3 regions of the Amycolatopsis sp. NPDC098790 genome follow, and region 2 is predicted to be linked to each of the others. Evidence: riboswitches for the same ligand, from Rfam matches in the RefSeq annotation. Region 2 holds a riboswitch; each other region holds the start of a gene.
The links. Region 2 has a riboswitch for S-adenosylmethionine ahead of ACIQWX_RS11545 (methionine ABC transporter ATP-binding protein). Riboswitches for the same ligand answer to the same signal wherever they lie in the genome.
Positions count from the first base shown of each region.

Region 1: it holds a riboswitch for S-adenosylmethionine, as region 2 does, so the genes downstream of both, thrC (threonine synthase) here and ACIQWX_RS11545 (methionine ABC transporter ATP-binding protein) in region 2, are expected to answer to the same signal.
Region 3: it holds a riboswitch for S-adenosylmethionine, as region 2 does, so the genes downstream of both, ACIQWX_RS28365 (aminotransferase class V-fold PLP-dependent enzyme) here and ACIQWX_RS11545 (methionine ABC transporter ATP-binding protein) in region 2, are expected to answer to the same signal.

Region 1 covers NZ_JBIWAI010000003.1:215,633-219,628, forward strand. The annotation lists gene thrC (threonine synthase) at 211-1,476, opposite strand; SAM riboswitch class I at 1,490-1,623, opposite strand; gene holA (DNA polymerase III subunit delta) at 1,760-2,734, shown strand; gene rpsT (30S ribosomal protein S20) at 2,793-3,053, opposite strand; gene ACIQWX_RS26470 (DMT family transporter) at 3,381-3,996, shown strand, end outside.
Region 2 covers NZ_JBIWAI010000001.1:2,294,494-2,298,489, forward strand. The annotation lists gene ACIQWX_RS11535 (transglycosylase family protein) at 1-386, shown strand, start outside; gene rsmA (16S rRNA (adenine(1518)-N(6)/adenine(1519)-N(6))-dimethyltransferase RsmA) at 469-1,305, shown strand; SAM riboswitch class I at 1,443-1,533, shown strand; gene ACIQWX_RS11545 (methionine ABC transporter ATP-binding protein) at 1,743-2,756, shown strand; gene ACIQWX_RS11550 (4-(cytidine 5'-diphospho)-2-C-methyl-D-erythritol kinase) at 2,872-3,834, shown strand; gene ACIQWX_RS11555 (ABC-F family ATP-binding cassette domain-containing protein) at 3,889-3,996, shown strand, end outside.
Region 3 covers NZ_JBIWAI010000003.1:675,829-679,824, forward strand. The annotation lists gene ACIQWX_RS28350 (ArsR/SmtB family transcription factor) at 1-160, shown strand, start outside; gene ACIQWX_RS28355 (potassium/proton antiporter) at 339-1,817, shown strand; gene ACIQWX_RS28360 (M23 family metallopeptidase) at 2,140-2,721, shown strand; SAM riboswitch class IV at 2,804-2,918, shown strand; gene ACIQWX_RS28365 (aminotransferase class V-fold PLP-dependent enzyme) at 2,956-3,996, shown strand, end outside.

The DNA of each region.
Region 1 (3,996 bases), on a different contig from region 2:
ACCGCTTGGCTCGCCGCTGTAGGCGGGCCAAGCGCGGTCGGTAGCCGGGCAGAAGTCGCGTGGCCGCCGACGTCCTACACGATCGCCCCAGCGCCCCAGCGCCCCAGCGCCCCAGCGCCCCAGCGCCCAGCGCCCCAGCGCCGGTCGAGCCCGTTGCCGGTGACCGGACTCGGGGCGAGCCGCACGGCCCGCCCCGAGCGTCGTCGGACGTCAGTAGCCGAGCGCCTCGTTCACCGCGGCGGCTGACGGCGGCACGATCGCCTTGGGGCCGAGGTGGTTCTCGACCGCGTCGAGGGTCTTGAGGCCGTCGCCGGTGATCAGGAGGACCGTCTCGGCGTCCGGGTCGAGCTTGCCCGTCTCGACGAGCTTCTTCGCCGTGGCCACGGTGACCCCGCCGGCCGTCTCGGTGAAGATGCCCTCGGTGCGGGCCAGCAGGCGGATGCCTTCGACGACCTCTTCGTCGGTGACGTCCTCGATCGCGCCGCCGGTGCGGTTGACGATGTCGAGCACGTACGGGCCGTCGGCCGGGTTGCCGATCGCCAGCGACTTGGCGATCGTGTCCGGCTTCACCGGCTGGACCACGTCCTGGCCGGCGCGGAACGCGGCCGACACCGGCGAGCAGCCGGTCGCCTGCGCGCCGAACACCTTGTACGGGCTGGCGTCCACGAGCCCGAGCTGTCCCAGCTCGCGGAAACCCTTGTCCACCTTCGTCAACTGGGAACCGGAGGCGATCGGCACGACGATCTGCGGCGGGATGCGCCAGCCGAGCTGCTCGGCGACCTCGAAGGCCAGCGTCTTCGAGCCCTCCGAGTAGTACGGCCGGACGTTCACGTTCACGAACGCCCACTTCGGGTGCTCACCGGCCAGCTCGGTGGCGAGGCGGTTGACGTCGTCGTAGTTGCCGTCGACGGCGATCAGGTCGCCGTCGTACACCGCGGTGGTGAGGATCTTGGCGCGCTCGAGGGTCTTCGGGATCAGCACGACCGACCGCCAGCCGGCGCGGGCCGCGGCGGCGGCCGTCGCGTTGGCCAGGTTGCCGGTCGACGGACACGCGAGCACCTCGAAGCCGAACTCGCGGGCCGCGGCCAGCGCGACGGCGACGACGCGGTCCTTGAACGAGTGCGTCGGGTTGCCGGTGTCGTCCTTGACCCACACGCGCTTGAGGCCGAGTTCTTTGGCCAGGCGGTCGGCGCGGATCAGCCGGGTCGCGCCGGGCTCGGTGTTCGGGATCTCTTCGACGTTGGACGGAACCGGGAGGAGCTTCTTGTAGCGCCAGATGTTCTTGGGGCCGGCCTCGATGTCTTCGCGGCGGACGCGGCCGAAGTCGTAGGCGACCTCGAGCGGCGAGAAGTCTTCGGCGGAGACGAACTCGGGGGCGAGCGGCTGCCGGTGGCCCTCTTCCTTCGACACCAGTTCGACGGCCGGTCCGAGGTCCGGGGTCTTGGTGGTGGAGGTCGTGCCGAGGGTTGCGGTCATCGCGAGGTTCCTTTCCTCATCTGCCCCGCCGAAGCGGGCCGGAATTGGCACCGTGGTCGTCAGCTACCCCGCGATCGCGGGATGACGGGCTGTACGCCGGTTGCCGGGGCTTCGTCGGGCCGTTCCCTCTGCCCCTCTGGATGAGCGGTATTCGGTTGTCGGGGCGCGCGAGTCAGCGCGCCGCCTCGTGGACACCGTACGACATGGCGGTCACGCCGTGCCACGGTGGCCGTCCGACATCACCGGAGCGGGCGCACGACACCGCAAGTGAGAGGATCCTCGGGTGACCGCGCAAGCCACCGCCCCCGCCCCGCTGCAGCTGGTGCTGGGCGAGGAAGAACTGCTGATCGAACGGGCCGTCCGCGAGACCCTCGCCGCGGCGCGCGCGATCGACGCCACGGCCGAGCTGACCCGGGTCCGGGTGTCGGATCTCACAGCCCCCGAGCTGGCCGAACTCGTCAGCCCGTCGCTGTTCAGCGAGGGTCGCGTGATCGTCCTGGAGTCGGCGCAGGACATCTCGCAGGAGCTGGCCGACGCCGTGGCGTCGTACCTGAAGGACCCCGCGGACGGCGTCGTGCTGGTCGTCGTGCACAACGGCGGTGGCCGCAGCAAGGCGGGCAAGTCGCTCCCCGCGGCGCTGAAGAAGGCCGGCGCCGAGGTCACGGAGTGCCCGAAACTGACCAAGCCGGCCGAGCGCGAGCAGTTCGTGCGGCACGAGATCCGCCGGGCGGGCGGCAAGATCGACCCGGCCGGGGTGGCCGCGCTGATCGACGCGGTGGGCTCCGACCTGCGTGAACTCTCCTCGGCGGCGAGCCAGCTGGTGGCCGACACGGGCGGCACGGTCGACGCCGACGCGGTCCGCCAGTACCACCGTGGCCGCGCCGACGTGACGGGCTTCGCGGTGGCGGAGAAGGCGGTGAGCGGCGACCGGTCGGCGGCGCTGGAGTCGCTGCGCTGGGCGATGCAGCTGGGCGTCCCGCACGTCCTGGTGGCCGACGCCCTGGCCGACGCGGTCCGCACGATCGCCCGCGTCTCGGGCGCGGGCCGCGGCAACCCGAACCAGATGGCCGGTGAACTGGGCATGCCGCCGTGGAAGATCCGCAAGGCCCAGGGCCAGTCGCGGGGCTGGAACCAGGACGGCCTGGCCACGGCGATGCGCGTCGTCGCGCGCCTGAACGCCGAGGTCAAGGGCGTGGCGGCCGACCCGGGCTACGCGCTGGAGCGCGCGGTCCTGGAGGTCGCGGCCGCCAAGGGCTGAACCCCGGGCACGAGAAAAGCCCCGGCCGAAGCCGGGGCCTTCCCAGAAATCAACCAGCTCAGAGCGCGTTGACGCGCTTGGCGAGCGCCGACTTCTTGTTGGCGGCCTGGTTGGCGTGGATGACGCCCTTCGAGACGGCCTTGTCCAGCTTCTGGGCGGCGTCGCGCTGCAGCTCGACGGCCTTGGCCTTGTCGCCGGCCTCGGCGGCTTCGCGGACCTTGCGGATCGCGGTCTTCACCGAGGACCGGATCGCCTGGTTGCGCTGACGCGCCTTCTCGTTCGTCGTGATGCGCTTGATCTGCGACTTGATGTTGGCCATAGGGCAACTCCTGTTTCACTCGGTGAGATCGCCGCCGCGCTGAAGTGGCCCCGCGAAAAGCGGGTTTCCTCCATGACGGAATGCCGCACGGGCAGCGAGCGACCACTTTAACAGCCGGGCCACGGGCGCCCGGCACCGGGAGTACGGTGGGCGACGGCAGTGCCTAGGGTTCCGTCGCCGGTCCGCGTACCCAGCCCGACACAACCAGGACCGGTGGGCCTGGTCCGAGCGGCACCATCGGCGGGCCCGGACGGCCGGTCGTTCATCTGACGGGGCAAAAGCCTGGAGGACCCGGTTTTCGCGCGCGCGAAAACCCGAAGGGGTCCCGTGAACGCCACCGCCTTGTCCCTCGTCCTCGTCGCCGCCGTCGTGCACGCCGCCTGGAACCTGGCGGCCAAGCGGATTTCCTCCGGTGGCACGCAGTTCGTCTGGCTCTACTACACCGTCGGCGCCGTCGTGCTGCTGCCGATCACGGTCGTGCAGCTCGTCGTCGAAGCGAACCGTCCACAGTGGAGCTGGCTGCTCGCCGCGGTCGTCACCTCCGTGCTGCACATCGCCTACGGCATCGTCCTGCAGCGCGGGTACCGCGTCGGCGACCTGTCCGTCGTCTACCCGGTCGCGCGGGGCACCGGGCCGCTGCTGTCGGTGCTGGCCGCCGTCCTCGTGCTCGGCGAGCGGCCCGGCTGGCTCGGCCTGCTCGGCGCGTTCCTGGTCGTCGCCGGGGTGCTGGTGATCAGCACCGGCCGCAAGGCGGACGACCCGCAAGCGGTGAAGGCCGGGATCTTCTACGGCCTGCTGACCGGCGCCGTCATCGCCGGCTACACGCTCTGGGACGCGCACTCGGTCACCGGGCTCGGCGTGCCGCCGATCGTCTACTTCGGCCTCGGCTCGGTCCTGCAGAGCCTGATGCTCGTGCCCGGCGCGCTGGCCGGGCGCGTCGAGG
Region 2 (3,996 bases):
GTGAGAAGGAAGTGACCTACAAGGTCACGCAGAAGAACGGCAAAGAGGTCGGCCGGGAGAGCATCTCCGAGAAGGTCATCACCCAGCCGAAGCCGAAGATCGTCCACGTCGGCACCAAGCAGGCCCCGACGCCGGCGATCGGCGACGGGTCGGCGTGGGACCGCATCGCGCAGTGCGAGTCGGGCGGCAACTGGGCCATCAACACGGGCAACGGCTACTACGGCGGCCTCCAGTTCGACAAGCGCACGTGGGACGCCTACGGCGGCGACCAGTACGCGAACCTGCCGAACCAGGCGTCGCGTGAGCAGCAGATCGCGGTGGCGGAGAAGGTCCGCGACGCTCGCGGCGGCTACAGCGCCTGGCCGGTCTGCGGCAAGAAGGCCTGAGTTTCGCTTCGGAACGGCCCCCGTCCTTCGTGGACGGGGGCCGTTTCGCGTGCGCGAGGGACCTCATCGGTAAGCTCTGCCGGTGGTTGAACTGCTGGGACCTGCCGAGATCCGCGGGCTGGCGGCCGAGCTCGACGTGCGGCCGACCAAGAAGCTCGGGCAGAACTTCGTGCACGATCCCAACACCGTCCGGCGGATCGTCGAGCTGGCGAACGTCACCGAAGGCGACGTCGTCCTCGAGGTCGGGCCCGGGCTCGGTTCGCTCACCCTCGGGCTGCTGGCCACCGGTGCGCACGTCGTCGCCGTCGAGATCGATCCCAAGCTCGCCGAACGGCTGCCCAAGACCGTCGCCGAACGCGGCCCCGAAGCCGCGGACCGGCTGACCGTCGTCGGGGCCGATGCCCTGCGCGTCACGCGCGAGCAGCTCGGCGAGCCGACCGCGCTCGTCGCCAACCTGCCCTACAACGTCGCCGTCCCCGTCGTGCTGCACCTGCTCGCCGAGGTGCCCTCCCTGCGCACCGGCCTCGTGATGGTCCAGACCGAGGTCGCCGACCGGATGGCCGCCGGCCCCGGCAGCCGGATCTACGGCGTCCCCAGCGTCAAGCTCGCGTGGTACGGCCCGGCGCGCAAGGTCGCCCCCGTGCCGCGGTCGGTGTTCTGGCCGGTGCCCAACGTCGATTCGGCGCTCGTCGCCTTCGAACGCGGTGACGCTCCGGCGTCGGACGACCGCGATCGGCTCTTCGGCCTCGTCGACGCCGCCTTCTCACAGCGCAGGAAGACCCTCCGCGCCGCGCTCGCCGGCTGGGCGGGCTCCGCCGAGCGGGCCGGGGAACTGCTCACGGCCGCCGGGATCGACCCGAAGACCCGCGGCGAGCAGCTGGACGTGCACGACTTCGCCCGGATCGCCGCCGTCCGTTAGCAGGTCCACAGTGGAAGTCAACGCCGCCGGGTGAAAATACGCCTCTTGCCGCGTGATCTCGCGATTCGGACACCGCCACTCGTGTGATCTGGGCCAACGGGCTTGCGTTCGCTCCTCGGGATCGGTTTTACTCAGTACGTCCATCCCGAGCGACTGAGAGACCTGGCTCGCCGAAGTCGCAGCAACCACCCTCCGCAGGGCAGGTGCTACCGCCAGGACCGATGGAGGCCGTTTCCGATGAAGAGGGTAGCCCGCCCCCTGCTCCTGACCAGGCGTCGCGTTGTCGACGAAGGCCGCCGCTCCGTGACCGCATGTCGACGCTCCCACTGAGCTTGTCGTAGCCGGTCCACCTCTTCTTCACGCACCGTCCAGTTAGGACGGACTCTGCTTGCGGCCGGGCGCCTCCGAGTGAGCGCGCCCCGTTTTCTGGAGCCTTCGTGATCACCGTCGAAAACCTGTCCAAAACCTTTGCCACCAACGGAAATTCGGTCGTCGCCCTGCGGGACGTGAGTGTCGACGTCCAGGCCGGCTCGCTCTTCGGCGTGGTCGGCCCCGCCGGTTCGGGCAAGTCCGTCCTGGCCCGCTGCATCGCGCTGCAGGAGCGGCCCGACCGCGGCGTCGTCCGCCTCGACGGCCTGAACACCGGCACCCTCGACGGCCGCCGCCTCCGGGAAATCCGCCGTCAGCTGGGCGTCGTCTCGACGAAGCCGGAGCTGATCGCCGAGCGCACGATCGCCGGCAACATCGCCTCCCCGCTCGAGCAGCTCGGCATCGACGGCCCGCAGCGCCGCAGCCGCGTCGGCTCGCTGCTCGACCTCGTCGGCCTGACGCAGCGCGCGACGCAGCGTCCCGGCGAGCTGTCGGAGGGTCAGCTCCGCCGCGTCGCGGTCGCGAAGGCCCTCGCGGCGGCGCCGGCCGTGCTCCTGGCCGACGACCCGACGGCCGGCGTCGACCCGGAGGAGGCCGGCTCGGTCCTCACCGTCCTCGACCGCGCCCGCGCCGAGCTGGGCACGACCGTCGTGATCACTACGCCGGACGCCGGCGTGGTCCGCCGGGTCTGCGACGACGTCGCGGTGCTCGAAGACGGCACGGTCATCGAGCGCGGCACGGTGCTCGACCTGATCTCGAACCCGGCGAGCCGCACCGCGCAGGCGCTGCTGCCGGCCATCGAGACCACCCGCGCGCAGTCGTCGCGCTACGACCGCTCGGTCGACGTCGTGCTGGTCGGCTTCGCGTCGGTCGGCGCGCTGCTGCCCGAGGCCGCGGGCCGCTTCGACGTCGAGTTCGCCACCATCGGCGGCGGCCTGACCCGCATCGGCGACACCCCGGTCGGCCGCTTCCGCCTGGGCGTCCGCGGCGAGCGCGCCGACGCGGCGCTGGCGTGGGTCGCCGAGCGCGGCGGCCACGTGACGCACACCGCGCGCGGCCCGCAGGGCGTCGCGGCCGCCTGATCCAAGCGCCCCAATGTGGCCTTGGTTGCGTCTGACGCACCCAAGGGGCCCTTCGGTGCGTCAGACGCACCGAAGGCCACATTGGGGCGTTTTCGCGGGCACGTAGGCTGGTCGGGTGCTCGCCGTAGTTCCGCCTCCAGTCACCGTCCGGGTCCCGGCCAAGGTCAACCTGCACCTGGCGGTCGGCGACCTGCGCGAAGACGGTTACCACGAGCTGGTGACCGTGTTCCAGGCCCTGTCGCTGACCGACGAGGTGACCGTCGCCGTCACCGAAGAGCCGGGCCTGGAGATCTACGGCGAGGGCGAGGGCTCGGTCCCGACCGGTCCCGAAAACCTGGCCTGGCGCGCGGTCGAAGCGCTGTCCGCGCACGCCGGGCGGACCGGCGACCCGAAGGTCCGCGTGGTGCTGCGCAAGGGCATCCCGGTCGCGGGCGGCATGGCGGGCGGCAGCGCCGACGCGGCGGCGACGCTCGTCGGGCTGGCGAGCCTGTGGAACCTCGACGTCACGCGCGACGAGCTCGCGGAAATCGCCGCCGGCCTGGGCAGCGATGTCCCCTTCGCGCTTTACGGCGGCACGGCGCTGGGTACCGGACGCGGAGAACGGCTCGTCCCGGTGCTGTCGCGGCACACCTTCCACTGGGTGCTGGCCTTCGACGAGCAGGGCCTGTCGACGCCGAAGGTGTTCGGCGAGCTCGACCGGCTGCGCGTGGACGGCAACCCGCCGCGGATCGGCTCGCACACCCCGGTCGTCGAGGCGCTGGCCTCGGGCGACCCGCGTCAGCTGGCGCTGCTGCTGGGCAACGACCTCCAGGCGGCGGCGGTTTCGCTGCGGCCGGGCCTGCGCCGCACGCTGCGCGCGGGCGTCAACGCGGGTGCGCTCGCCGGCACGGTCTCCGGTTCCGGCCCGACGTGCGCGTTCCTGTGCGAAGACGCGCAGTCCGCGGTCGAGGTCGCCGCCGAGCTGTCGGGCGCGGGGGTGTGCCGCACGGTCCGGGTGGCGCACGGCCCGGTGCCCGGCGCCCGCGTCGTCGGCGGTGACGACGCGCCGCGGCCGGCGCCGCCGCGCGTGCACGCCTGATCGTCCACGTTTGATTGTCCACTGTGGACTTCTGTTGATGGGGAAAGGATCCGGATGGCCAACCTGGTCAACCTGGAGGCGGTGAGCAAGTCCTACGGGGTTCGCCCGCTCCTGGACGGCGTGTCGCTGGGTGTCGCGGCCGGGCAGCGCATCGGCGTCGTC
Region 3 (3,996 bases), on a different contig from region 2:
GCTGCCCGCGGCGCTGCTCGACCGGGCGGTCGAGGCGGGCTGGGTCGGCCGTGACGGCCACCGCGCGGTGAAGGTGCATCCGAGCGCGGTCAAGCCGTTCGCCGCACTCGGTGTCGATCTCGCTGCGCTCGGTGGGCCTTGCTGCGCCGCTGGTTATTGACCCGACCACAGCCACGGCCGAAGAGTTCGATCCAACGGTCGCGTACTGCTCGGGCGGCGGCCTGCTTCTGGCTGGGTCAATAACACACCGAGTGTCCGACTCGGGCCGGCGGTGCACGAACGAGTTAACCCACCCGCTTCACTATTCTGAGTGCCCACGGCACTCGGAGGGAGGCGGCATGGACCAGCTCCCCGTGTTGCTCGGCGTCGGCGGCGTCGTGCTGCTCGCGTCCGTGCTCGCCGTGCGCGTCTCCATCCGGCTCGGCCTGCCGTCGCTGCTGCTGTACCTCGGGATCGGCGTGCTGCTCGGCGAAGCCGGCTTCGGCATCCGGTTCGACAACCCCGGGCTGACCCAGTCGCTCGGCCTCGCCGCGCTTGTCATGATCCTCGCCGAGGGCGGGCTGACCACGCGCTGGTCGGCCGTGAAACCCGCGCTGGGCCTGGGAATCGTACTGTCCACAGTGGCCGTCGTGGTGAGCATCGCGGTCACCGGCGCGGCCCTGCACTTCCTGCTCGGCCTCGACTGGCGGATCGCCCTGCTGTGGGGCGCGGTGCTCGCCTCGACCGACGCGGCGGCGGTGTTCTCGGTGCTGCGCACGGCGGGGATCGGCAAGCGCCTGGTCGGCGCACTGGAGCTGGAGTCCGGCATCAACGACGCGCCGGCGTACATCGCGGTCGTCGTGCTGGCCGAAGGCACCACTGTGGACTGGACGCTGCCGCTGCTGGTCGTCTACGAACTGGGCGCCGGCCTGGCGATCGGGCTGGCGTTCGGTTGGCTGGGCGGGATCGCGCTGCGCCGGGCCGCGCTGCCGGCGACCGGCCTGTACCCGCTCGCGACGGTCGCGGTCTGCGTGGTGGCGTACTCGTCCGGGCAGCTGGCGCACGCGTCCGGGCTGCTCGCGACGTACGTCGCCGCGCTGGTGCTGGGCAATTCGCGGCTGCCGCACCGGTCGGACACGCTGTCGTTCGCCGAGGGGCTCGGCTGGCTGGCGCAGATCGGGCTGTTCGTGCTGCTCGGGCTGTTCGCGTCGCCGAGCCGGCTGTTCGAAACGGTGGTGCCGGGCCTGGTCGCCGGCGCCGTGGTGCTGCTGCTGGCCCGGCCGATCTCGGTGGTGCTGTCGGTGCTGCCGTTCCGCCTGCCGTGGCGAGAGCAGGCGTTCCTGTCGTGGGCCGGCCTGCGCGGCGCGGTCCCGATCGTGCTGGCGATGATCCCGCTGTCGCAGGGGCTGCCGGGCGCGCAACGGCTCGTCGACGCGGTGTTCGTGCTGGTCATCGTGCTGACGCTGGTCCAGGGCGCGACGCTCGGGCCGCTCGGCCGCAAGCTCGGGCTGGCGAAGAAGTCCGAGGCGCACGAGGTCGAGGTCGACTCGGCGCCGCTGGACGAGCTGGGCGCCGAGCTGCTGCAGGTCCGCATCCAGCCGGGCTCGAAGCTGCACGGCGTGTACTTGTCGGAGCTGCGGCTGCCGACGGGCGCGACGGTGAGCCTGGTCGTCCGCGAGGGCGCGGGTTTCACGCCGCAGAAGACGAGCCGGCTGCAGGAGCACGACCAGCTGCTGGTGGTGACGACGGCCGCGGTCCGCGACGCGGTCGAGCGCCGGTTGCGAGCGGTGGACCGGGCGGGCCGGCTGGCCCGCTGGCGGGGCGAGTCGGGCCGGTAACCCCGTTCGTGGCCGGGCAGGCGCGCATCGGCCGACCGATTCGTTCGCCGGCGCGCGAGCTGTCCGCGACTGCCGCGAGTTGCCTGGCCGAGCCCGCTAACTTCCCGCCGGGCGTACGACCCGCCGACTCCTGCGCACCGCCTTGGGCTGCGCGTTGTCCGATGCTTGTCCGCTTGCCGCACCCACCTGGTGATCTTTTCCCGCGAGGGTGATCTTCCGCGTCCGCAATCTTCCCCATGATCCCCCTTTTGGCCTACTCTGCGCCCCTATCGGGTTAGTTCGAATGGGTGAGCGTCAGGCCAAAGGGGTACGCACAGTGACAATGCTTCGCAGGACCGCGCTCGCCCTGGGAATGGCCGCGGTCCTCGGCCTGCTCGGCGCGCCGGCCTCGACCGCCGACGTGGCTCCGTTCCCGGTGCTCGCCCTGCCGTTCGAGGCCGGCCAGCAGGTCTACTCGGCCGGCATCCACTCCGACGACGGCGGCACCGGCGTCAAGAACGCCATCGACTTCAGCCCGGCCGACCGGACCGTCCGCGCGCCGCTGGCGGGGACCGTTCACCTGCAGCACTGCCCCGGCGGCGACTGGGTCACCGTCGACCACGCCGGCGGCTGGCGGACCGGCTACTACCACCTGGAGGGCATCGCGGTCACCGACGGTGAGCACGTCGAAGCCGGGACCGTCCTCGGGTCGACCGGCAACGCGCTCCCGTGCGGCGGCAGCAGCACCGGCGCCCACGTGCACTTCACCCTCTGGACCGTGAGCGGGGCCGCCGAACCCGTCGACGGCAAGACCATCGGCGGCTGGCGCTTCACCGCGGGAGCCGAGCAGTACGCGGGCACGGCTACGCACCTCGCGGACAACGCCGTGACGCAGCTCCCGGGGCGGTTTCGCGCGAAGCTCTGAGACCTCACGGTGTGTGAGCGGCGTCTCAGAATGTGAGGCGGGGGTTGGCCGCCGGGCGCGTTCTCGGTTACCTTCGGGCTCAGGTCATGAGTGCCAGCGCGAAGCCCCGGCTTGCTGGCCGGCAACCCTCCTACCGCGGTGGGGTGCCCCGGGTGAAGACCGGGCCGGTCGCGCCGTGCGACGGGCAAGCGCGGGCCCCTCGCCGGGGTCCCCCGGACCGCCGAGGAGGCACCGATGACTCTCGCCATCGACCGCACCAGCACCACCACCGCTCTGGCCGACGCCGGCACGCTCGCCCCGGCCGCCCGCGCCGCCGCCGGAACCGCGCCCGTCGCCCTCGCCGCCGAACCGGCCGCCCCTATCGCGGAAACCCTTGTCAAGCAAGCCATCCCGACCGTCGCCGGCGCCGCCCTGCGCGTCCCGCTCGTCACCGGCGAGACCATCGGCTACGCCAACCTCGACCACGCCGCGAGCGCCCCCTGTCTCGACGCCGTCCGCGCCAAGGTCGACGAGTTCCTGCCCTGGTACGCCAGCGTCCACCGCGGCGCCGGCTTCGCGTCGCAGGTCTCCACCAAGCTCTACGAGCGCACCCGCGACGTCCTCCGCCGCTTCGTCGGCGCGCGCCGCACCGACACCGTCGTCTTCACCCGCAACACCACCGACTCCTTCAACCTGCTCGCCCGCAGCCTGCCCCGGCACACCACGGTGATCGTCTTCGACACCGAGCACCACGCCGCGCTGCTGCCGTGGCAGGGCCCGAACGTCCGGCGGATCCCGACCCCGCGCACCCGGCTCGCGGCAGTGTCCGCTGTGGACGAAGCGCTCGCGGATTCCCCGCAGGGGCCGCGATTGGTCGTCGTCACCGGAGCGTCCAACGTGACCGGTGAGCTGCTCCCGGTCGCCGAAATCGCCGCTGTGGCGCGGAAGCACGGCGCCCGCATCGCGCTCGACGCCGCCCAGCTCGCCCCGCACCGCCGGATCTCGATCAAGGAACTGGACGTCGACTACGTCGCGCTGTCCGGCCACAAGCTCTACGCGCCCTTCGGTGCCGGTGCGCTGATCGGCCGCGCCGACTGGCTGCGCGCCGCCCGGCCGTACCTCGCCGGCGGTGGCGCGACCAAGCTCGTCACCGAGGACGCCGTCGTCTGGAACACCGGGCCCGAGCGCCACGAAGCCGGCTCGCCCAACACCGTCGGCGTGTACGCGCTCGGCGTCGCGTGCGAGACCCTCGCCGAGAACTGGGCCGCGGTCGAAGACCACGAGCAGGCCCTGCTC